Regions from separate parts of the Desulfofundulus thermocisternus DSM 10259 genome, predicted to be linked through region 3. Evidence: riboswitches for the same ligand, from Rfam matches in the RefSeq annotation. Region 3 holds a riboswitch; each other region holds the start of a gene.

Region 1 (7,565 bases), on a different contig from region 3:
CCCTCCCGGGACGCAGTATACCATTGAAATGCAAGAAAATAGTAGTTTTACCGGCCCCGTTGGAGCCCAGCACAGCTATTTTTTTTCCTCTTTCAATGGCCATTGTAGCTCCCCGCAGGGCAGCCGTTCCATCGGAATAGGTAAAATGAACATCCCGGGCTTCCAGTATATTTTCCTTCAAACAGGCCACCTCCAGGTCACCAGGACCAGAACCAGCAGGGTTAAATCCACCAGGGCAATCAGGACCAGGTTCTTTGCGGAAACCGGGCGGGGTTCCTCCCACATCCTTATCTCCCCTGTATAGCCCCTGGCCAGCAGGGCGGTATAAAGGGCCCGGGAACGGTGGTATGACCGGGCAAATAAGTTGGCCACCAGCTGGGCCATTGAGCGGAAAGAAACCCTGATGCCGGCATAACCGCAGCGGGAACCCTGGGAAACATACATCATCCCGGCCGTTTCCATGATTACGAAGATAAAACGGTAGATCAGACCCATCATCTCCACCAGCAGGGCGGGCACCCTCAGCCGGTGCAGGATGGAGATAATCTCCACCATGGGGGTAGTCAGGGATAAAAAGTACAGGCAGGATACCGCCCCCAGGGACTTGGTAAAAATCAGGGCTGCTTGATTTAAAGCGGGCCCGGTCACTCCCAGGGTAACCCCTCCGATAACAAGCCCGTAAACAGCGGGATCGGCCCCCCGGGAGATGGTCAGGGTAACGGCCAGCAGGCCGGCCACCAGGAAACCCAGGGGAAGGAACAGCAGCCGGAAGTAAAAGCGAGCCGGTACGCGGGCAACCATGATTACTGCTGCCGCCGCCAGGCAGGTAACCAGCAGTGGTACCAGGATGGTTGATGCTGCCAGACAGATACCCATGGTCAGGATGGCAAAGGCAAATTTTTCACCGGGGTGCACATGGCGCAGGCTGCTGGTATAAGCATACTGGTCAATCCTGAACAACGGCATCCCTCTCTTTTATCGTTCCCCGCCGGCGTTCCTGCCCGGTACCCTGTTCCCTGCGGCCCCGGTAGAATCCGATGAAATAGCCGATAAATCCGGCGCCCAGCGCTGCCTGCAGGGCAAAAAGCAGGCTTTCAATTTCCCCGCTGGGCGGCTCCCATACGGATTCGAACCAGGGCTGGTAATCCGGCTGCAGTTCTCCAATTACCTCTTCGGCCTGCTCATCGGCCCCTCCAAATTCAGCATTTTTATTTACCAGGAGAGGAAAAACAGCCAGAGCCAGAACAACCAGAATCAACAGCAGGTTCTTTAAACCGGCTTTCATCTCCACACCCCCCGGGATAAAACTCGCAACTGTTCCAGTTCCTGGCGGTTATGGGCCAGCAGAAAGTTAAAAACAATAATGGTCAGGATCCCCTCGCTGACAGCCAGCGGCACCTGGGTTATGGCAAAGATGCCCATAAACTTGACCATGGCTGCCATTACTCCCCCGTCAGGGGCGGGAAAAGCCAGGGCCAGCTGTACGGAGGTGGTAACATAGGTCAGGAGATCGCCCAAAAAGGCGGCCAGAAACACCGACAGCCAGCGGGGTAAAGACAGCCTCTCCCCCAACCGGTATATGGCACAGGCCACCAGCGGGCCGACCACCGCCATGGAAAAGGTGTTGGCCCCCAGCGTGGTCAGGCCCCCATGGGCCAGCAGGACCGCCTGAAAGAGCAGCACAATGAAGCCAAGAACACACATTACCCAGGGACCAAAAAGTATGGCTCCCAGACCCACTCCGGTGGGGTGAGAACAGCTGCCGGTAACGGAAGGAAGTTTCAACGCTGAAAGCACAAAAGCAAAGGCACCGGCCAGCCCCAGGAGCATTTTTACCCCCGGATCGACCTTTACGGCCCTCTGGATGGACAGCAGGCCGGCAATGAAGAAAGGCAGGGTCAGGACATACCAGAACAGGCTCCATTTTAAGGGAAGAAATCCCTCCATTATGTGCATAGCCCAGGCATTTTGCTGGGGAAAGCAGAGGAGCAGGAGAAGGGCAAATATAAGGGTACATGTCCGCTCTTTCATCAGCATCCCTCCCGTAGCAAGGTAACCGTTTAACAGGCGTCCAACCGGTACATGAAAACCCCCGGATCACTTCCGGGGGTTACAAACACAAAAAGGACATGCTGCACCGCTCCCCCGGTTCAGGATAGAGGAGTGGAATAGGCATGCCCCTGGCTGCCCACGGATCATGGCCCCTCCAAGTCACCTAATTGAAGAGGCTCTCCGGGCAGTGGACTGGTAACCCTTTAAGCTTTATCCCTCGGGATAAAGCACCTATTCCCGGTATATAAATGGAAAATTAATAGGAAAATTAATAACCCCTGCTAGTCCGGGTGCAGGGGTGAAAACGCCGTCTTTAACTCTTTCACCTCCCCATGGACCGTAGGTACAAACGGTGAAATGGAACGGGCAGGTTTCCTGGCTCATGGATCATCGCTTTAACCACGCCTTCCCAACCGGACACCCACCAGCAACTGCTAACCGGTCACTGCAAGTGCCCGACCAGTGGCATTGTGTGGCCAGCTCCCCATTCACAGTGGCGGCACCGCGTCAGATTTGCACTGACTTCCCTCTATCCCTTGAAAAAGGGAGCACCCGTTCAATTATTCAATTGCCTAAATTATAACACAACAGGTATATGCTGTCCAGAAGGATGCTGGAAAAATGAAATGGCCCTGCCTTTCAAGGCAGGACCGCTTATTTTCCCGGTTATTACATGGGAGGCATTCCGCCGCCCATACCGGTGTCTTTCTCTTTCTCCGGCTTCTCCGCCACCAGGGTTTCGGTAGTCAGGATCATGGCGGCAATGGAGGCAGCGTTCTGCAGGGCGGAACGGGTTACCTTGGCCGGGTCCACAATACCGGCTTCGATCATATTCACATACTCGCCGGTCAGAGCGTTGAAGCCCATGCCATCGGGAAGGGCCTTGACCTTCTCCACCACCACAGAGCCTTCCGCACCGGCATTGTTGGCAATCTGCCGCAGCGGTTCTTCCAGAGCCCGGCGCACAATGTCCACCCCGGTCTTCTCGTCCAGGCTGCTGGTTTCAATGTTATCCAGGGCCTTAATAGCCGCCACGTAAGCCACACCACCGCCGGAAACAATACCTTCTTCCACGGCGGCCCGGGTGGCGTTCAGGGCGTCCTCAATGCGCAGCTTCTTCTCTTTCATTTCAGTTTCCGTAGCCGCACCAACCTGGATGACCGCTACGCCGCCCGCCAGCTTGGCCAGGCGCTCCTGCAGTTTCTCCCGGTCAAAGTCGGAGGTTGTTTCTTCAATTTGCTTCTTAATGGAAGCAATGCGGGCGTTGATCTTGTCCTGGGAGCCGGCACCGCCGACAATAATGGTCTCTTCCTTCTTCACCCGGACCTTGGAAGCCCGGCCCAGCATGTCGATAGTAGCCTTGTCCAGCTTGAGGCCCAGCTCCTCGCTGATTACGGTACCGCCGGTGAGGATGGCGATATCCTCCAGCATGGCCTTGCGCCGGTCACCGAAACCGGGGGCTTTGACGGCCACACAGGACAGGGTACCGCGCAGCTTGTTCAGCACCAGGGTGGCCAGGGCCTCACCTTCCACATCCTCGGCAATAATCAGCAGCGGCTTGCCCGCCTGCACGATCCTTTCCAGGATGGGCAGCAGATCGGCCACGGCGCTGATCTTCCGGTCAGTAATGAGGATGTAGGGATCGTTGAGGATAGCCTCCATTTTCTCGGTATCGGTAACCATGTATGGGGATATGTAACCCCGGTCGAAATTCATCCCTTCCACCACTTCCAGGGTGGTGCCGATACCCTTGGATTCCTCGACGGTAATTACTCCGTCCTTGCCCACCTTTTCCATGGCTTCAGAGATCAATTCGCCGATGGACGGATCGTTGGCCGATATGGAAGCTACCTGAGCGATGGCCGCCTTGCTTTCCACAGGTTTAGCAGCAGCCTTGATGGCCTCCACGGCTTTTTCCACCGCTTTTTCAATGCCCCGCTTGATAATCATCGGGTTGGCTCCGGCAGCCACGTTCTTCAAGCCTTCCCGGACAATGGCCTGGGCCAGCACGGTAGCGGTGGTGGTACCATCGCCGGCCACGTCGTTGGTCTTGGTGGCCACTTCTTTAACCAGCTGGGCGCCCATATTTTCAAAGGGATCGGTTAATTCAATTTCCCGGGCGATGGTCACACCGTCATTGGTGATCATGGGAGAACCAAACTTTTTCTCCAGCACCACGTTACGGCCTTTTGGTCCCAGGGTAACCCGTACCGCTTCGGCCAGGGCATTAACGCCCCTCTCCAGGGCACGGCGTGCTTCTTCCCGGAAAATAATCTCTTTACCAGCCAATTTCCTCGACCTCCTCAGATATCAGATGTTTAATTATGTCTCCTTACACCAGCAAAAACCTACTTTTCAATAACCCCAAGGATGTCGGCTTCCCGCATGATCAGGTATTCTTCGTCATCTATCTTGACCTCATTACCGGCATATTTGGAGAACAGGACCCTGTCCCCCACCTTGAGGTCAACAGGTACACGGGTGCCATTATCCAGCAGGCGACCGGGACCTACCGCTATTACTTCCCCTTCCTGGGGCTTCTCCTTGGCGGTTTCAGGCAGCACAATGCCTCCCTTGGTCTTCTCCTCGCTGGGCAGCGGCTTGACAACCACCCGTTCACCCAATGGCCTGATTTTCACCTAAAACCCCTCCTTAGAATAGAGTTTGTTTTCTTTATTGTTAGCACTCATTTAAACTGAGTGCTAATACCCAAGTACTATAATATAAAGGGGGAATGATTAAAAGCAACTTTTCTCCATGGACCTAATCCCCCTTTAAAACCTTTTAAAGGAAATTACCCGACTTTATCTCTCATTTTCTCCCTCCGATAAGCTATTATCGCAAATTCCTGTCCAAACATTTCTTGACCTTTCTAGAAACATTTTCCCCATAAGAAAAATGGTTTATACATGCAAAATTAATTAAGCATACCAGCCCGTTTTTAAGGAAGATGTGTACCGGCCGCAGGTTTTTACCGCGGCAACCCCTTAATCTGCCCCGCACTCACCGCCCCTGCCGGTAAGTATTTCCAGGCCATGGGAAAGTGCCGGCAGAATTACTTCCAGGCATTCCCTCACCGCCCGGGCACTGCCCGGCAGGTTGATGATGAGCGTTTGGTGCCTGATGCCCGCTGCAGCCCGGCTGAGCATGGCCCGGGGTGTTTTTTTGAGACTTTCCAGCCGCATTACCTCAGGAATACCCGGCACTTCCCGCTGAATAACCGCCCGGGTTGCCTCGGGGGTGTTGTCCCGCGGGGCGAAGCCCGTACCGCCGGTGGTCAGGATGAGGTCCAGCTTCTCCTGGTCGACCATTTTGATGAGCGTTTCTTTCAGGACATCCAGATCATCGGGCACAATATAGTAAGATACCACTTCCCCCCCGATACCGGCTACCATCTCGCGAATCACCCCGGCACTTCTATCCTCCCTTTCACCCCGGGAACCTTTATCACTGGCTGTTAGAATACCAACCCGCCACATGGACATCACCTCCAGTATAATCAGAACAGGATAACCACATCTTATTCAGTTGAAGCATTAAACCGGTTAAAGATAAAATAGTGGTAATGAGCTGCAGGAGGTTAAACCAATGGCCATATCCGAAACCACTACCGTTACCGTAAAAAAAGTGATCGGCGGCCGTGTGACAACCGTTGAAGATGAAGTGGCCCGGGAAGTTCCGGTCACTATCTTTTTAAACGACGAAGAACTGGTTACCCTGGTCTGTTCCCCCGGCCACCTGGAAGAACTGGCAGTGGGCTTTCTGTGCTCCGAAGGCATCCTTCAAGAGCGCGCGGACTTGAAAGAAGTTTTTATCCGCCCTGAAGAAGGCTTGATCTGGGTGGAAACTACCCGGCCCGTCCCCGCCCGCCGGCAATTTTTAAAGCGCTACATTACCACCTGCTGCGGCCGGGGACGTTCCACCTTTTATTTTGTCAATGATGCCCGGGGCATATCACCGGTAACCTCGTCCCTGGCCGTCAGGAGCGATACAATCCTTGAATTCAGCCGGGAACTGGAAAAAATGGCCGCCCTGTTTCAAACCACCGGCGGCACCCACAGCGCGGCCCTTTATTCCGCAAACCAGCGCCTGCTGTTTTATGAAGACATCGGCCGTCATAACGCCGTGGATAAAATCTTCGGCCGCGCTTTTCTGGATGGAATGGCATTAAGGGATAAACTTCTGGTCTTCAGCGGCCGCGTTTCCTCGGAAATCCTGATCAAGGTGGCCCGCATGGGCATCCCTGTAATTGTGGCCAGGGGGGCACCTACCGGCCTGGCCCTGGAAATGGCCCGGGAAACCGGCGTTACCGTTGTAGGATTTGCCAGGAAAGGCAGGATGAATATTTACACCTGCCCGGAACGAATTCTTTTCCCTTAAAAGCAACCCAGTTCACAGGCTTTGATTTTGATTCCCAGGGCATCACAGGCCGCGCCCACGACCCTTACCGGCACGTTCAGCTCCCCGGCCAGCCTGCGGGCTTCAGTACAGGTCAGCCGGCCGTCAACTGCAGCCTGCCTGACGGCTTCCAGAACCCGTGGCTCAACAGTTAAACTTTGCTTTTCTTTCAACTTTTATCCCTCCCTTGCTACCTTCTAAAAGGGCATTAAAAACCAGGCCATGTTACGGCCTGGTCTTAATATATCATATATTACCGCTAAGCGGGAACAATGGCTCCCAGCTTGCACCGGGCCAGGCATTCACCGCAACGGATACACAGGGCCTGGTCAATGGAATGGGGCTCTTTTTTGTTGCCCGAAATGGCACCCGTTTCGCAGGCTTTGGTGCACATCTGGCAGCCCTTACATTTTGCCGGGTCCACCTTCAGGGCGGGAATCTCGACCCCGGCAGCCGCGGCCACCTCTTTCACTCTGGCTCCCGGTGGTATGACAAGCTGCACGCCGTTTAAAGTAATAACCACTTCTTTTTGTTGCTTTCTGGCTTCGGCCATCCTCCCCATCTCCCATGTAAAAGATTATTCTCAACTTTAAAATACTTTCTACAGGGGACGGCCGATCCCTCCCGCAGCACACAAAACTTATGAACATTATTTCTTCTGCCTGGCCAGTTCTTCCTCCCGCAGGTAACGGCGCAGCACCTTACCCACAATGGTTTTGGGCAGGCTGTCCCTGAATTCCACCTGCCGCGGCACCTTGTAAGCCGCCAGTTTGCTGCGGCAGTACTGGATCAATTCTTCTTCCGTTGCCGTCTGTCCCTGCTTTAACACCACAAAAGCTTTCACCGTTTCCCCCCGGTAGGGGTCGGGTATCCCGGCTACCACGGCTTCCTGAACCTTGGGATGCTCAAATAAAACTTCTTCGACCTCGCGCGGGTAGATATTGAAGCCACCAGCCACAATCATATCCTTCTTGCGGTCCACAATGTAGAAATAACCCTCCTCATCCATCCTGGCTATGTCCCCGGTATAAACCCAGCCGTCCCGCAGGGTACCGGCCGTCTCCTCCGGCATATTCCAGTAACCCTTCATCACCTGGGGACCTTTAATGCAAAGT
Region 2 (7,565 bases), on a different contig from region 3:
AACATGGGGTCACCAATGGTAATAAAGGCTACCTTGTTTCCCTGTTGTACCAGTTGTGCTACTTTTTCCCCGGCTATGGCCCAATGTTCTTCTAATATTTGCTTGTTTCTGGACATGGGAAAAGTTAATTCGATAGTTAGGATTTGATGCTTGATTATCTTATTGACCACTGACAAAGCCAGGCTTTCCCGGTCAGCTGATGATTTAGGAACACATACTACATCTACATTTTGTAATATGCGATAAGCTTTTAGGGTAAGTAGCTCTGGATCCCCGGGGCCAACTCCGATACCATAAAACTTACCCCCCACCCTCATCTCCCTCCTTTTGGACAGCAATGATCCACACCGGGTTTAAAGCATGCAGCAGATGATAATTGCCGCGGGAAACCGCACGGGTAACAGATACCTGTACCACTTCCTTTTTCCATGGCAGTTGGTCGAGTAAAACCAGGATGCGGGTGAGTGTTTCCAGGGTTAAGGCGTTAATGACCACTCTTGCTCCAGGATTAAGTCTTATTTGCAGCAGGTTTATTATCTCTTCCAGCTTTCCGCCCGAGCCACCGATGAAGACCCTTTGGGGAACGGGAAGGGGGAGCAACGCTTCTGGAGCGCGACCTTCAATTACCTCTATATTTTTCAGGTCGAACTGGTATATGTTTTTACGGATTAGCTCTCTTGCAACAGGGTTCTGCTCGATGGCATAAACAGTGCCGTTGCCTATTAGCCTTGCCGCTTCTATGGCAAGGGAGCCGGTACCGCTGCCAATATCCCACACAACCTGGCCTGGCCCTAATCGTGCTTTGGCCAGGGTGACGGTACGAACTTCTTCCTTGGTCATGGGAATATCGCCGCGAATAAAAAATTCATCAGGAATTCCCGGAGTCGTGTAAGGCCAGGACTTTCTCATCTATAATCACCATAACACAATTTTTTTGCCCGGATAGATCCATACAGGCTAGTTCACCGGCTGTGGTTTCCAGGATTTTTTCTTCCGGATAACTCAAATTACAACAAACAAAAATTTTTCGGTTGATTATACCTGCTTCTAAGAGCATGCTGGCTATGCGGCTGGGTGAACTTCTCGGGTCGGTAAAAAGGGCTACTTTTTTATGGTCGCGCACCAGCTGAATCAAGTCTTCAACTGGTCTTCCGTGAGCACTTGTAATCAGGGCATCGTGCCAGGGCAGGGCCAGGCGGGCGAAGGCCAGTTGCACAGAACTGACACCAGGAATTACTTCCAGTTCCTCTACAGAAAAGTATTGAAGCAGGTACTGCAGAATACCATATAAACCGGGGTCGCCGGAGGCTATAACGGCTACTCCTTCTTCCCGGTGTCGATTGATAAAATCAACCATGGCCTTAAGGTTATTTTTAATGATAAACGTTTTTTGTCTACCATTGGCTAAAAGAGAAAGATGGCGAATGCCGCCTACCAGCACCCCGGCTTCGGCCAGAGCCTTTTGGGCTGCGGGAGTAAGGTAATCCTGGTGGCCCGGGCCCACCCCAATTATTTTAATTCGCGGCATCCCAGTGCCCTCCCTATTTCCCGGGCATGATGGTCCCATCCCAGGATTTTGCCATCTAAGGTCAAGAATACCGTTCCCACCAGCAAGCGGTGGTGGACGTACTCCATGGCTCGCTGGCTGGCCCGGCTAGCCAGCTGATGGTATATGCCCAATAAATTATGTTCAGCCAGAAGATCTACTACACTTTCAATAGTGCCGGCTTCCATAATATGAGCAATCAGGGTTCTGTCTGCTCCCATCAGGGCAGCATAACTGGCCAGCGTTTCTCGCCGGGCATCCGCTATGCGGCTGTGAGTGTGAAATATTCCAGCTGCAACTTTTAACAGTTTGCCATGATGTCCCCAGAGGAGAACGCCGGAAAAGCCTTTTTCTACACAGTTTTCCAGCATGAACCCCACGAAATTACTCATTTCTACCACGGCATCGGCCGGAAATCCGTATTTATCAACTGCCGTCCGAACCCCCATTTGTCCGGGAGTAAGAACAACCTGGTTAAAACCCGCTGCCCTGGCTACGTCCAGCAGTGGTAATAGAGAATCTTTAAAAGCTTCTTCGGACATGGGCCGAACTATCCCCGTTGTACCCAATATGGATATACCTCCTACAATCCCCAGGCGGGGGTTCAGGGTGCGCCTGGCCACCAGCTCTCCTCCGGGTACGCTGACCGTAAGTTCCACTCCCCGATTGGGAGGAAGGATGCTGTTTACCGCTTCCCTGATCATTTGCCTTGGAACAGGGTTAATGGCTGGCTCTCCTACTGCCACTGCCAGACCCCGTTTGGTAACCCGTCCTACACCGGGTCCCCCGCGGAGCTGGATCCCTTTTTTAGTGGGGCGAGCTTCTACTACAACTGGGAGGCCGTGGGTAACGTCGGGATCATCCCCCCCGTCTTTAATTACCACTGCCCTTGTGCCACCGGGTATATTTACCAGCTTATGGATTGGTACCCTGATTAACTGGCCAGTTGGATTTACCAGGGTAACTTCACCGGGCTTGGTATCATGATAAAGTAATTCTGTAGCCGCACGGGCTGCTGCAGCAGCACATGCTCCGGTGGTAATTCCGTTACGTAAAGATTTAGTCACTTCATTTTTCCTCCTGAAAAAAACACGCCCGGCAAAAGAAGGGCGTGTCAGGTTTCATTACGCCTGCTATCTTTCGCGCGAAGATAGATAGGCCTTTACTGAACTTGAAAAGTTCAGTTTTAAGGGGCAGGCAGGTCTCCTGGCTCGCGGATCATCAGATAACCGCGCCTTCCCGGTCAATACTCACAATAAATATTGTAAAATCACAACAAATTGTTGAAAAATATCTTTTTAGCTTTCCAGTGAGTATATAACCAGTGGCAATTTGCGGCTCCTCCCCGGTTACAGTGGCGGGACCGCGCCGGCTCAAGCAGGTTAGCTGCTCCCCGGTCTTCCCTATTATCCCCCGAGGGGACCCGCCCCTAATATTTAGTTTTTCCTTTTCAGACTAGCTGTCCTGGAGTTTTTCCCTGCGTTTGATCATTCGAATATCATCTTCTACCGATAATCGACAGGGCCAGCACATTTGGCAAATGCGGGACGCAGTTCTTTCCCCCAGATATTCACCCAGGTTTTCCAGGCTGATATTGGTGGTGATGATTACGGGAAGACGGTGATTAACGCGGTAATTTAATATAGAGTAAAGTTTATTTTTGGCCCATTCAGTATAATTATGGGCTCCCAAATCATCCAAAAATAAGAGAGGCACTTCCCTTGCCGTATCCAGCAGGTCTTTTTCCGAATAATGTTCTATTATCTGGCGGTTTTGATCATAAGTAGAGCGCAGGCGATCCAGTAAATCAGGTACGACGACAAACAATAATACTGTTTCTGCTTCCAGTAAAGCGTTTGCTATACATGCCGCCAGGTATGTTTTCCCACTTCCAACGGGACCTGTAATTAAAAGACCATCGATATGCCGGTTTTTTTTAAAGTTTTGGACGAAGTCCAGTGCTGCTTGAAAGGTACGCCTGGCCAACTCGTAATAAGTTATTTTTCGTTCCGGATCTATTCTGAATTTGGAATAATACTTGAAGTCAAATTTATCAAAAGTATGACTACGTAACCCTTCTGGCAATCCAGCTTCTTTAAAACGGTTGAGGATAGCCTTTTGCTTGCTACAGGAGCAGGGAAAAGCCACGTTATTTTTTATCACTATACCCCGGTCATTACATACAGGGCAGGCCTTCATTGGCCAGCATCCTTTCTCCCTTAACTAAGATATAGGGTTTTTAAAAGTGCTTTTTTACGTTCGTCTACCTTTGGTGTGGTATTTTTAACTGAACGTCGTTTCTTAAACTGCGCATCATAGGCGTTTATTTCTTCCAGAGTACGAAGATTATTCTTTTTCCACTCCAGAATAATACTATCAATATATTTAAAATTATGCTTTCCCATCAAGACAGCCCGGCGCAGGGCTTCTAAAACCAGCGTAGGGTTTAATTCTTCAATCCATTGCCGTATTTGTTCTACCTCCATAGGAGAAACAGGACGCCCGAACTCCTGTTCAAATGCCTTTATAATTAATGCAAATTCCGGAGAATTGGCTTCCAGCCGGGTTCTTTTTTCCAGCAAGCAGCGGGTACGCTCTATTTCCCTGACCCTGATACTGGCCCAGATCTCTGAAAGCTTTTCCAGCAACGGTTCAAAATCGTACCCACTCAGGATTTGATCCTTATTTTCATCGTAATACTGAGTTACAGCCAGGACCTCTTTTTCTAACAACCTGTTTAGATTTTGCTGTACCTGGGTTACATCCTGGGACGTACACTCAGCCAGCGCAGAAGCGGAAGGAAGTAAATTTTTTTCCTCTATCTGTAACCTTAAAAGTTGAATGAGAAGGATCATTTCTTCATCGGTTATATCAAGGTGGCGATATAAGCGAAGCAAAAGGTTGGGAACAGCTGTAATGCCCTGGAGTAAAAGATCTGTTCCAAAGGCAGCGGTAATATTTCCCTCACGGTATCTTTTTACCGTTCTACCGCTCATCATAACCTTCCTCCCTGTTAGTGAATATTTTATGGTAAGGGAGGAAGTTTGTCCAGATAAAAAAAACCTTATAAGGGGCAGGGTTGACGAGCAGTAAATGTATATACTGCTAACCCCATTTCTTTTAGCATAATTATCGCCTGCTTTATATATGCTCCCAGTTCTGAAAGCCGGTGCGCGTCAGAGCCAACGGTAAATACTTTCACACCATACTCACGGGCCAGGAAAAGAATTTCCCTGCTGGGATGAAACTCGCTTAGCCCCCGTTTTATGCTGGAGGTGTTTACTTCCAGGCCAATTTTTTTTCGTGCCATATCCTTCAGTATAGGCTCGATCTTTCCCTGATGGGCATCTATTAAAGTTTTACCCCAGAAGCGTTCACCATGACGGCGATAAAGATCCAGGTGAGCTATACAATCAAAAAGGTTACAATTTACCGCATCCTGTAATATCTGGAAATATTCGTTTAATGCCTCATCTACAGTATGAGAGGAAAAGTACTCCTGGCTTTCTTTCCAGGAAGATATGGACTGGTGAGCAAGGCAATGTATTGAACCCAGTACATAATCGAATGGATAACTGGTAATAATTTTTTCTATTCTTTCCTCACAACCCCGTATATACCCAATTTCCACGCCGGCTTTAATTTTTAAATGTGTACTTCGTAATTGGTTTCGAGCATTTTCAATTTCAAGGAAGTAATTGTCAAGCCAGCTCAGGTCTTCCATGGGATGAAATTTTCCTTCTACCCGCACAAACCAATCTTTTTGCCTGCGCACCGGGTCCACTTCCAGATGGGGGGTAAAACAGATTTCTTTCAATTCAAGTTTTAATGCCCTCTGACAATATTCCAGAATGCTTTGGTCTTCGGCATCAATGGAATAACCCGGATGTATATGGTAGTCCAGGAGATATATCATTCAACAATCTCCGCTCCTAAAACTGTTTCCATTTGTTTTAATGCCCAAAGATGAGCTTCTTCATCAAAACTGGCTACACCTTTAGAATATACTATGGTTTGGTAATCCCTATTCCGCAATTCCTCTACAGTGTATAAAACGCAGATATTGGTGCAAACGCCTACAATGTGGACTGCGACTGGATTAAGGTCTTCCAAAATTTTACTCAAATTGGTCCGGTAAAAACCACTATAACGTGTTTTGGGAACTTTAATGGCAAAGGGGTATTCTTCAATCAGCGATGCCAGTTCATCAATAAGGCTTGCTCCCGGAGTACCGTAAACGCAATGGATGGGAAAACGGGAGAATTCCGGATCTTCTGGTGAATGAGCATCCATAATAAAAATTATCGGTTCCTGCTGGTTCATGAACTCTTTCACTTTTTCCACCACAAACGGGACAATCTTTCTGCCGTTTTCACCGCAATTTAATGTTCCGTTGCTATCAATAAAGTCCTTTAGCATATCTATTACCATTAAAACATGGCGAGGCATAAATATCCCTCCTTATATTAAACTTGTAGCTATTACTAAATCTGTTAATACTAAAACCATTAGTATTTTAACATATCTTTTTCAATACTGGTAGGTACAGTAGAAAAACCCAGTGCCCCTGGCAAAATATAACACGTTAAAATCCTTTATAACCTAATCCTGGCACTCTGGTAATATTTTTATTCAACCTTCACCGCTGTACCACTGGCTGTAACCATGAGCATACCTTCCCGAATTACTTCATAATCAAGATCAATACCGATTACCGCATTGGCTCCCAACCGCCGGGCCTGGGTGGTCATTTCTTCCAGGGCAATCTGGCGGGCCTGGGATAGTTTGGTTTCATAAGCTCCAGATCGACCTCCTACAATGTCGGTAATGGTGGCAAATAAATCCCGTACTATATTAGCACCCATTATTGCTTCACCGGTCACGATGCCCAAATAAGCCAAAATTTTTTTCCCCTCTACATTGGGAGTGGTTGTTAAAATCATATAACAAACCTCCTTATTACAGGATATATTAATAGGAGCCGGGTTTCTTTAAGGGGTTATTTGCGTACGATAATTTCACTATTTACGGGGTAAAATCCATATTTTATTAATCATAAGTGTCATTATATATTATTTTATAAAAAAATTGACGGGTAATTCTGGATTCTGAACTAACTATTGCATTTAAAGGATAGTCTATGATATTTTTTATTTTACACAAGGTAAATATACCGGATAAGCATTAAACTTTAACATTTGGAAAAAATAGAACGTGTAGCTATCCTGAAAAGGGGTGAACTGTATGACGGTAAGACTTGGAATTAACGGCTTTGGTCGTATAGGCCGCAATGTGTTTCGAGCTGCTTTAAATCATCCGGAAATAGAAGTTGTGGCAGTTAATGACCTGACTGATGCTGCTACACTGGCTCATTTACTTAAGTATGATTCTGTTCACGGGATCTGTCGTGGCGAGGTGGAAGCAGTTGACGACGGTTTCATTGTTAACGGCAGAAAAGTCAAGGTGTTCTCGGAGAAAGATCCCGGTAAATTGCCCTGGGGCGAGCTGGGGGTTGAAATAGTGGTGGAATCTACCGGTCGTTTTACCGCCCGGGAAGATGCCGCCAAACACCTGGAAAGTGGGGCGAAAAAAGTGTTAATCAGCGCCCCTGCCAAAAACGAAGATATAACCATAGTCATGGGTGTAAACGAAGATAAATACGATCCTGCCCGGCACAAAGTTATATCCTGTGCTTCCTGCACCACGAACTGCCTGGCACCGGTTGTCAAAGTGTTGCATAACCGCTTTGGTATTGTGCGGGGCCTAATGACTACCGTTCATTCATACACTAACGATCAGCAGATTTTAGACCTGCCCCATAAAGATCTAAGACGTGCCCGTGCAGCAGCCCTGTCCATCATTCCTACCACCACTGGTGCCGCTAAGGCTGTAGCTCTTGTTTTGCCTGAATTAAAGGGCAAGCTCAATGGGATGGCCATGCGAGTACCTACTCCCAATGTTTCTGTAGTCGACCTGGTAGCCGAGCTTTCCCGGCCTGCGACAAAGGAAGAAATTAATA
Region 3 (7,565 bases):
GGGTATAGTGGGTGTGCAGGATTTCCCTGGCTTTCTCGCTCAGGGGATGGCCCAGGAACTCCCGGTAGATCTGCTGCACCGCCGGGTTTTCATGGGCGCGGCGGAATTTTTTATTGATGTCGATTTTGTAGAGGGCCTGGGCCCGCTGCATGCGGCGCTTCACCATATCCGCTTCCCGCCGGTTCAGCCGCCCCAGGATGGGCTGGCCGCCCCCTCCCACACATCCTCCCGGGCAGGCCATGATCTCAATGAAATGGAATTTTTCTCCTCTTTTCAGCCGTTCCAGCAGGCGCCGTGCGTTTCTGGTGCCGTGGGCCACGGCCAGGCGCAGGGTCTGGTTCTTTAGTTTTAGCCGCGCTTCCTTGATGCCGCGCAGGCCGCGAAATTCCTTGAATTCCAGCCGGGTGGGGAGATCCCTGCCCTCCACCAGGGCGTAGGCGGTGCGTATGGCCGCTTCCATGACCCCCCCGGTGGCGGCAAAAATGGCGCCGGCTCCGGTGGACAGCCCCAGGGGCTGGTCGAATTCCTCGTCGGGCAGCTCATCAAACCGGATCCCCGCCTGGCGGATCATCCGGGCCAGTTCCCGGGTGGTTAAAACGTAGTCCACATCCCGCAGGCCCCGGGTGACCAGTTCGGGCCTGGCGGCTTCAAATTTCTTGGCCGTGCAGGGCATGACCCCCACAACCACCATCTTTTTGGGATCCAGGCCTTCTTTTTCCGCGTAGTAGGTTTTGGCCAGAGCGCCGAACATTTCCATGGGGGACTTGCAGGTGCTCAGGTTATCCACGAATTCGGGGTAGAAATGCTCGCAGAATTTCACCCACCCCGGGCTGCAGGAGGAAATAAGGGGCAGCTTGCCGTGTCCCTTCAGCCGCTCCAGCAACTCGTGGGCTTCTTCCACAATGGTCAGGTCCGCGGCCAGTTCGGTGGTGAAAACCCGGTCAAAACCCAGGCGCCGCAGGGCGGCGGCCAGCTTTCCCCTGACAATTGTTCCCGTGCCCAGGCCGAAGGCCTCCCCCAGGGTGACCTGGATGGCCGGGGCCACCTGCACCACCACAAATTTGTCCGGGTCCTCAATGGCCCGCCAGACCTCATCGATGTATTCCCTTTCGGTGAGGGCGCCGGTCGGGCAGACCATCACGCACTGCCCGCAGCTGATGCAGTCCACCTCGCCCAGGTCCTTGCCGAAGGGCGGGCCGATGACCAGGTCGAAGCCCCGGTTGCGCGGCCCCAGGACGCCGACGCCCTGCACCTCCCGGCAGACCGCCTCGCAGCGGCGGCAGCGCACGCATTTGTTGTAGTCCCTGATGATGAAGGGATTTTTATTGGCTACGGGGTACCGGCGCCTCTCCCCGGTGACCCTTACCCTGCGTATGCCCATCTCATCGGCTAGGCGCTGCAGCTCGCAGTTGAGATTGCGCACGCAGGTGGGGCACTCCCCCCCGTGTTCCGAGAGCAGCAGCTCGACCACCCTTTTCCGGGCCCGCCTGGCCCGGGGGCTGTGGGTGTACACCTTGATGCCTTCACTGGCCGGGTAAACGCAGGACGCCTGGAGAGATCTCCGGCCGTTGGCTTCCACCTCCACCAGGCAGACCCGGCAGATTCCCGCCTCGTGAATTCCGGGCAGGTAGCAGAGGCTGGGTATTTCAATGCCCCGGGAGCGGCAGATCTCCAGCAAATTCATGCCTTCAGGTACTTCCGCGGGCTGATCGTTAATCCATATTTTGACCTTTTTCTCCCCCGGCTGCGGGACGGGCTGGCACCGGCCGGCGGGAATCGGGGCCGTTTCCACACGTATCCCCTCCTTGGCAGTTGTGCTGCGTTAAATCTGGCTGACCTTAGTGTTTGACCGGGGGGGGTTTTTAATGCGCTTTCGCATAGTTTGTTTTCCGGGCGTGCAAGCTAAAAAGCGGGGTGAAATGGAATGTGGAGGAAGCAGAACGTGGGGCCGGTGGACCGGCTGGCCCGCATCCTGGGAGGTACGGCGCTGGCCGCGCTGGCCAGGCCGCCGCTGTTGAGGGCGCTGGGGATCTTTTGGGCCCTGGAAGGGGTGCTGGGCTACTGCCTGTGGTACGACCTCATGAATATAAGCTCCATGCCGGAAGATAAGGAAAAGGAAAGCTTCCCCGCTGCCGGGAAGGCCGGGGATGATGGGGAGGCCCTGACCGTCCCCCCGGATGTGGCGGGGCTGGCCTGACGGCGCAGCCCCGGGCAGCCGCCCGGGAAGCGGAAAATAAATGTGGTCCCCGCTGGGGGACCATGTTTTTTACATGCCCTGGATGTAGCTTTCCTGCCCGCAGCTGGAGCAGCGGTAGGAGCCGAAATTTTTAACGGTTCGCTTGAGATGTCCGCAGTTGGGGCAGCGGTAGGTGGTCACCTCAAAGAGGCCGCTGGAAAGGAGCATCCAGGCGGCAATACCCGCCACCACCCCGGTAATTACGGCGGGCGCCTGCAGGGCAACGCCCAGCCCGGCAATTAAAAAGAGCATCCCGGCAAAATAAACCACGCGCAGTAAAATAAGAATTAATTCCAGTCCGGGCGTCCTGATTTCCCCCGGGTAATACATTGTCTTCCCCTCCCCTTGAAGAAGCAAATGGGCCTTTATCATGGTTATTTCGCGTGGAATGAAAAAATTCCTCCCCCGGCAGACAAAAATTTGCCGCTTCCGGGGCCCGCAGGTGGCCGCGGCTCGCCGCCGCTTTCCGGCATTAAGCGGCACCCCTGGCAGGAGATCCCTGTGCAGATGTGGAAGGATTTACGTAAATGTTGCTGCAGGGAAAAAGGGCCGCTTTCTTATTTTTGGCCGGGATCTTCCGAATAAAGTTATAAGGGTGATTTTAAGCAAGCTGTACTGGGGGAGGAAATGGTGGCCGGCGAAAATTTAAAGGTAACCATAAGCGAGGACGGGCTGAGGGCTTATATTTCCGCCCCGGAAGGCGTTACCGTCCTGGAGCAGGAGGCGGTCCGCGAAGCACTGCAGGCGGCGGGGGTGGTTTGGGGCATTAAAGAGGAGGTGGTGGCCTCCTTTGCCGCCGGTCCCCGGCCGGAGCCGTTGCTGGTGGCGGAAGGGGAGCCGCCGCAGCCCGGTGTGGACGAGCGGCTGGAGATTTTTTTCGAGGAGGAGATTCCCCCCGGGAGGGCCGGGGAAGGGGAAGAACGCGTTGACTTCCGGGAGACCAGCACCATTGTTTCCGTGGAGTCCGGGACCCTGCTGGCGGTAAAGCATCCCCCGCAGCCGGGGCAGCCGGGCAGGTCCGTGACCGGCGAGGTTCTCCCACCCCCGCCGCCGGTACTGCTGGAGCTGCAGGCGGGGAAAGGGGTGGAGCTGAAGGAAGGGGGCACCCGGGTGGTGGCCGCGGGTAGCGGGCGGCCCTGGTACAGAAAAGCCGGGAACACTTATATTTTTTATGTTGATCCCCTCCTGGTTCATCAGGGGGATGTGAACATTAAAAGCGGTAATATTAGATTCAAAGGGGATCTGAAAATACTGGGCAATGTTTGTGAGGCCATGGAAGTGGAGGCAACGGGTGCTGTGGAGATCACCGGCCTGGTGACCCGGGCGGCCGTGGTCAGCGGCCGGAAGATGCACGTTCACCGGGGGGTAATCGGCAGCAGGCTGCGGGCCGGCACCGGCTTTCCGGGGGCCCTGAAACTCTCCTTCATGTTCCGGGATATACGGTCCGGCCTGGACCTCCTGCGGGCGGCCCTGGAACAGGTGAAGCAGCGGCAGGGGAAAAGCCCGGCGCGGCTGGATTTCGGGCGGGTTCTCATGGCCCTGATGGATACCAGGTTTAAGCATTTGCGTCCCCTGGTGAAAAACACCCTGCGGGAAATTGCCGCCGTCAGGGCGATGGTGCCGGAGGAAGTGGCCAGGTGCGGCCGCTCCCTGAACTGCCTGGTTGGTCTGAACCCCCTGACGGTGAAGAATTTCGATCAGGTGGTCAGGGACGTGGAAGCCGCCGTCGCCCTGCTGCAGGAGGCCGCGGAAAACCCGGCCGATGTGGTGCTCCCCTCGGCCATGAATTCCACCATCCAGAGTTCGGGGAGCGTTTTTGTGACCCGGCAGGGGTGCGTCAACACCACCATCAGTGCCGGGCGGGACGTGGTGATCAGGGGTTCCTTCAAGGGCGGGGAGATTTTCTGTGACGGCAGCGCCGAGGTGGAGGAGCTGGGCAGCGCCCTGGGGGCGCCCCCGGTGGTCCGGGTGGGAGCATCCGGGGTGATCAGGGTGAAGCGGGCTTTCCCGGGGTCCGTGGTGCAGGTGGGGCAGCGCCGCCAGGTCCTGGCGCAGGAAACGGGCTCCATCAAGGTCCTTCTCAATAAAGAGGGGGAGCTGGATATCATTCCGGGAAAATAATAGTTTTCGGGGAAGGGTGATGGTTTTGCGCGAGGCTTTGCTCATGGTGGCTCAACTGATGGCCCTGGCAGCCCGTACCGCTCCCAAGGGGCTGGGCCAGGATTACGTGGGCGTCAGGATTTTATCGGGGGAAGAATTATCCCGGCTGGCCGATGAAATGGAACGGTTCGGGAAGGAGCGGGGGAAGGTGAACTTCGACCGGGATGCCGATAATGTGCGCCGCTCCGACGCGGTGGTCCTCATCTCCCTGACGGAGAACAAGCCCCTGGGCCTGAACTGCGGAGCCTGCGGTTTCAGCCGCTGCGAGGACCTGCAGAGCCATGAGGGGCCGGAGTTTCCCGGGCCCCTGTGCGCGTGGCGCCTGCTGGATGTGGGTATTGCCCTGGGCTCGGCGGTGAAAACGGCCAGCCTCTTCAATGCCGACAACCGGATCATGTACCGGGTGGGGACGGTGGCCCGCCAGATGGGCCTGCTTCAGGGCCCCATTGTGGTGGGTATTCCCATTTCGGCCACGGGCAAGAATATTTACTTTGACCGGCCGGTAAAAAGTTGAAATATTTTTCCGGACGGCAGGAAAAGTAAAGGGGTGCGTCGAAAAACTATTTTATAATAAATGGCATATATCAACACCGGCAGGTGCCCCCGCTTTTGCGGGGGAGAATAGGGAATCAGGTGCGAATCCTGAGCGGTCCCGCCACTGTGAATGGGGAGCGGCCACCGGGATGATGCCACTGGCAGGGCACCCGCTGATGGGTGTCGCCGGGAAGGCGGGTGGCCGCGAGGATCCTGAGCCAGGAGACCTGCCTGCCGGTTTTGCCACCGCTGGATGATGGTAAAGTCCACGGCCTTGATGGGGCTGTGGACTTTTATTTTTAGCCAGATCCATTAATTTGCAGGGAGGTTGGTGAAATTGCTGCTGGAAAAAACCATAGGCGAGGTGGGGATGCTGTACGAGCAGCCCATGGCTGAGGCCCGGGAGCGGCTGGACAGCCTGATCAAGCCGCCGGGCAGCCTGGGCCGGCTGGAGGAGCTGGCCATTCAGCTGGCGGGCATTACCGGTAACCCCCGCCCCGTGGTTGGCGACCGGGTGATCATCGTCATGGCCGGCGATCACGGGGTGGTGGCCGAAGGGGTCAGCGTGGCGCCCCAGGAGATCACCCACCAGCAGCTCCCGGCTTTTCTCAACGGGGTGGCCGGGATCGGCGTGCTGGGGCGGCTGGCCGGTGCCCGTCTGGTGGTGGTGGATGTGGGGGTGGCCGTGCCCGTGGATTACCCCGGGGTTTTGAACAGGAAGGTACGCCCGGGTACGGGAAACATCGCCCGCGGCCCGGCCATGACCCGCGAGGAAGCGGTGCGGGCGGTGGAGGTGGGCATCGAGGTGGTCCAGGAGGAAATCGACCGGGGGGCCACCCTGATTGGCCTCGGCGATATGGGCATTGGCAACACCACCCCCAGCAGCGCCATTGCCGCGGCGCTGGGAGGCTTTGACCCCGGGGAGGTCACCGGGCGGGGGACCCTGGTCAACGATGAAGTGCTGCAGCGGAAAATAGAAGTGGTGTCCAGGGCGCTGGAGGTGAACCGCCCCGATCCCACCGACCCCCTGGATGTTCTGGCCAAAGTGGGCGGGCTGGAAATCGGCGGCCTGGCCGGGGTTATCCTGGGGGCGGCCGCCCGGCGGGTGCCGGTGGTCATCGACGGCTTTATCACCACTGCCGCCGCCATGGTGGCGGTGGCCCTGCAGCCCCGGGCCAGGGAGTTTTTAATTCCTTCCCACCTTTCGGGGGAGCGGGGTCACCGTCTCATCCTGGAGCACCTGGGGCTGGTACCCATGCTGCACCTGAACATGCGGCTGGGAGAGGGGACCGGGGCAGCCCTGGCCATGCACCTGGTGGAAGCGGCCTGCCGGGTGATCAACGAGATGGCCAGCTTTAGCGAGGCGGGCCTGACCGCGCTGGATGAGGAAAAGATATTGAAGTAAATAAACAGGCCCTGGAAAGCCGGCGGGCTTTTCCAGGGCCCGTATAATTTTTACCGCGGTACGGCCCGCTGCTGTTTGGCGGGCGGAAATTCAACTGGCAGGTCGACCGGTTGTCTAGCGCAGTTTTTCGAAGCGGTCTTTCAGCTTTTTCAGCACCTGGGGCATGGTGGTGTATTCCATTTCGTCCAGGTGCAGCCGGTGTGGTTCGAAGGGTCCCAGGCTGCGCATGTAGCTGGCGATTTCGTTGGCCATCTGCCGCGCCTGATCGAAGGCCGGGTCGGCAAAGAAGTCCTGCGGCCCGATGAGCTTGCCGTCGGCAAGCTGGAAGCCCAGGGCGACCACCCGGGGCGGGCCGTCAAAACGGGATGGGGTGGCCTGCTGCATGCTGACCGGCATCAGCGGGCCGCTGTGGGAGCCGCGCATCCAGCCGCTGACCAGGTGGGGTTTGGTGAAGGGTTCCAGCACCTCGCCCACGGCCGGCATGCCGCTCTGGCAGCGCACGATGCACACCGGGTCGTCCTTACCCACGTAGCGGCCGGCCATCAGGTTAAGCCGCTGGGTGCTGGATACAGCCGCGATTTCTCCCGTTTTCTTGTGGAAGACGCGCTTGATGCAGTAGCGGCCGGGGGCGCCGATAAAGACCAGCATGTCGTATATATCTTCCGGGGCTGAGAAGTTGACCCGCGTGTTTTCGATCAGGTCCCGGACCTCGAAGATGAACCCGTCGTGCATGCTGGGGTCGATGACCAGCCCGGCGGTGTTAAAGGGGTCGGCGAAAATTTTGTACAGGGGCAGGTTCCAGGCTCCCGGTTCGGTCTTGTCGGCCATGAAGATCACTATGGGTTCGCTCTTGCGCTCTTCAAACTCCATCTCCGCAACTCCCGGGCCCAGGCCCTTAATGTTGCCGGAAAAGGCATCGGCCAGCAAGTCCTGTCCCGCTCCGTAAAGCTTCAACTTTTTGGCTATTTCCGTACAGGCTACAAAGGTATCCCAGGCCAGCTGGTGAATTTCACCGTTGTTCCGGCCCAGTTCGTGGGTCATAATCAGGTTGATATCGTCACCTACGTGAGCTACATACGAGTCAATCAGCAGGGAACTGCCCTTCAACATGCCCTGGGCCTTTTCGATCAGGGCGGAGTGGACGCTTGAGTGTCCGACGCATCCTCCGACATCCGCTTTGATGACCGTAACGGTAATTTTTTTGCCCATGAAAATCCTCCCCGTACAAAA

What was found. Region 3 has a riboswitch for cobalamin ahead of cobT (nicotinate-nucleotide--dimethylbenzimidazole phosphoribosyltransferase). Riboswitches for the same ligand answer to the same signal wherever they lie in the genome.
Region 1: another riboswitch for cobalamin. It lies ahead of BR83_RS0107665 (energy-coupling factor ABC transporter permease); the one in region 3 lies ahead of cobT (nicotinate-nucleotide--dimethylbenzimidazole phosphoribosyltransferase).
Region 2: another riboswitch for cobalamin. It lies ahead of cbiD (cobalt-precorrin-5B (C(1))-methyltransferase CbiD); the one in region 3 lies ahead of cobT (nicotinate-nucleotide--dimethylbenzimidazole phosphoribosyltransferase).

What each region holds. Positions count from the first base shown of each region.
Region 1 is NZ_JMLG01000007.1:34,404-41,968, forward strand. Features, by position in the region: gene BR83_RS15335 (energy-coupling factor ABC transporter ATP-binding protein) at 1-181, opposite strand, end outside; gene cbiQ (cobalt ECF transporter T component CbiQ) at 178-960, opposite strand; gene BR83_RS15340 (energy-coupling factor ABC transporter substrate-binding protein) at 947-1,285, opposite strand; gene BR83_RS0107665 (energy-coupling factor ABC transporter permease) at 1,282-2,031, opposite strand; cobalamin riboswitch at 2,401-2,623, opposite strand; gene groL (chaperonin GroEL) at 2,722-4,341, opposite strand; gene groES (co-chaperone GroES) at 4,401-4,691, opposite strand; gene BR83_RS0107685 (MogA/MoaB family molybdenum cofactor biosynthesis protein) at 5,040-5,531, opposite strand; gene fdhD (formate dehydrogenase accessory sulfurtransferase FdhD) at 5,641-6,432, shown strand; gene BR83_RS0107695 (hypothetical protein) at 6,429-6,623, opposite strand; gene BR83_RS0107700 (4Fe-4S binding protein) at 6,710-7,003, opposite strand; gene BR83_RS0107705 (long-chain-fatty-acid--CoA ligase) at 7,100-7,565, opposite strand, start outside.
Region 2 is NZ_JMLG01000014.1:26,814-34,378, forward strand. Features, by position in the region: gene cobI (precorrin-2 C(20)-methyltransferase) at 1-311, opposite strand, end outside; gene cbiT (precorrin-6Y C5,15-methyltransferase (decarboxylating) subunit CbiT) at 301-840, opposite strand; gene cbiE (precorrin-6y C5,15-methyltransferase (decarboxylating) subunit CbiE) at 869-1,528, opposite strand; gene cbiD (cobalt-precorrin-5B (C(1))-methyltransferase CbiD) at 1,510-2,613, opposite strand; cobalamin riboswitch at 2,726-2,988, opposite strand; gene BR83_RS0110445 (ATP-binding protein) at 3,002-3,745, opposite strand; gene BR83_RS0110450 (DnaD domain-containing protein) at 3,766-4,542, opposite strand; gene BR83_RS0110455 (histidinol-phosphatase) at 4,611-5,462, opposite strand; gene BR83_RS0110460 (cysteine hydrolase family protein) at 5,459-5,995, opposite strand; gene BR83_RS0110465 (YbjQ family protein) at 6,175-6,489, opposite strand; gene gap (type I glyceraldehyde-3-phosphate dehydrogenase) at 6,791-7,565, shown strand, end outside.
Region 3 is NZ_JMLG01000026.1:7,290-14,854, reverse strand. Features, by position in the region: gene BR83_RS0112365 (NADH-dependent [FeFe] hydrogenase, group A6) at 1-1,792, opposite strand, end outside; gene BR83_RS0112360 (YgaP family membrane protein) at 1,925-2,197, shown strand; gene BR83_RS0112355 (TFIIB-type zinc ribbon-containing protein) at 2,267-2,566, opposite strand; gene BR83_RS0112345 (DUF342 domain-containing protein) at 2,867-4,357, shown strand; gene BR83_RS0112340 (ferredoxin domain-containing protein) at 4,377-4,910, shown strand; cobalamin riboswitch at 4,975-5,179, shown strand; gene cobT (nicotinate-nucleotide--dimethylbenzimidazole phosphoribosyltransferase) at 5,268-6,335, shown strand; gene fbp (fructose-1,6-bisphosphate aldolase/phosphatase) at 6,450-7,544, opposite strand.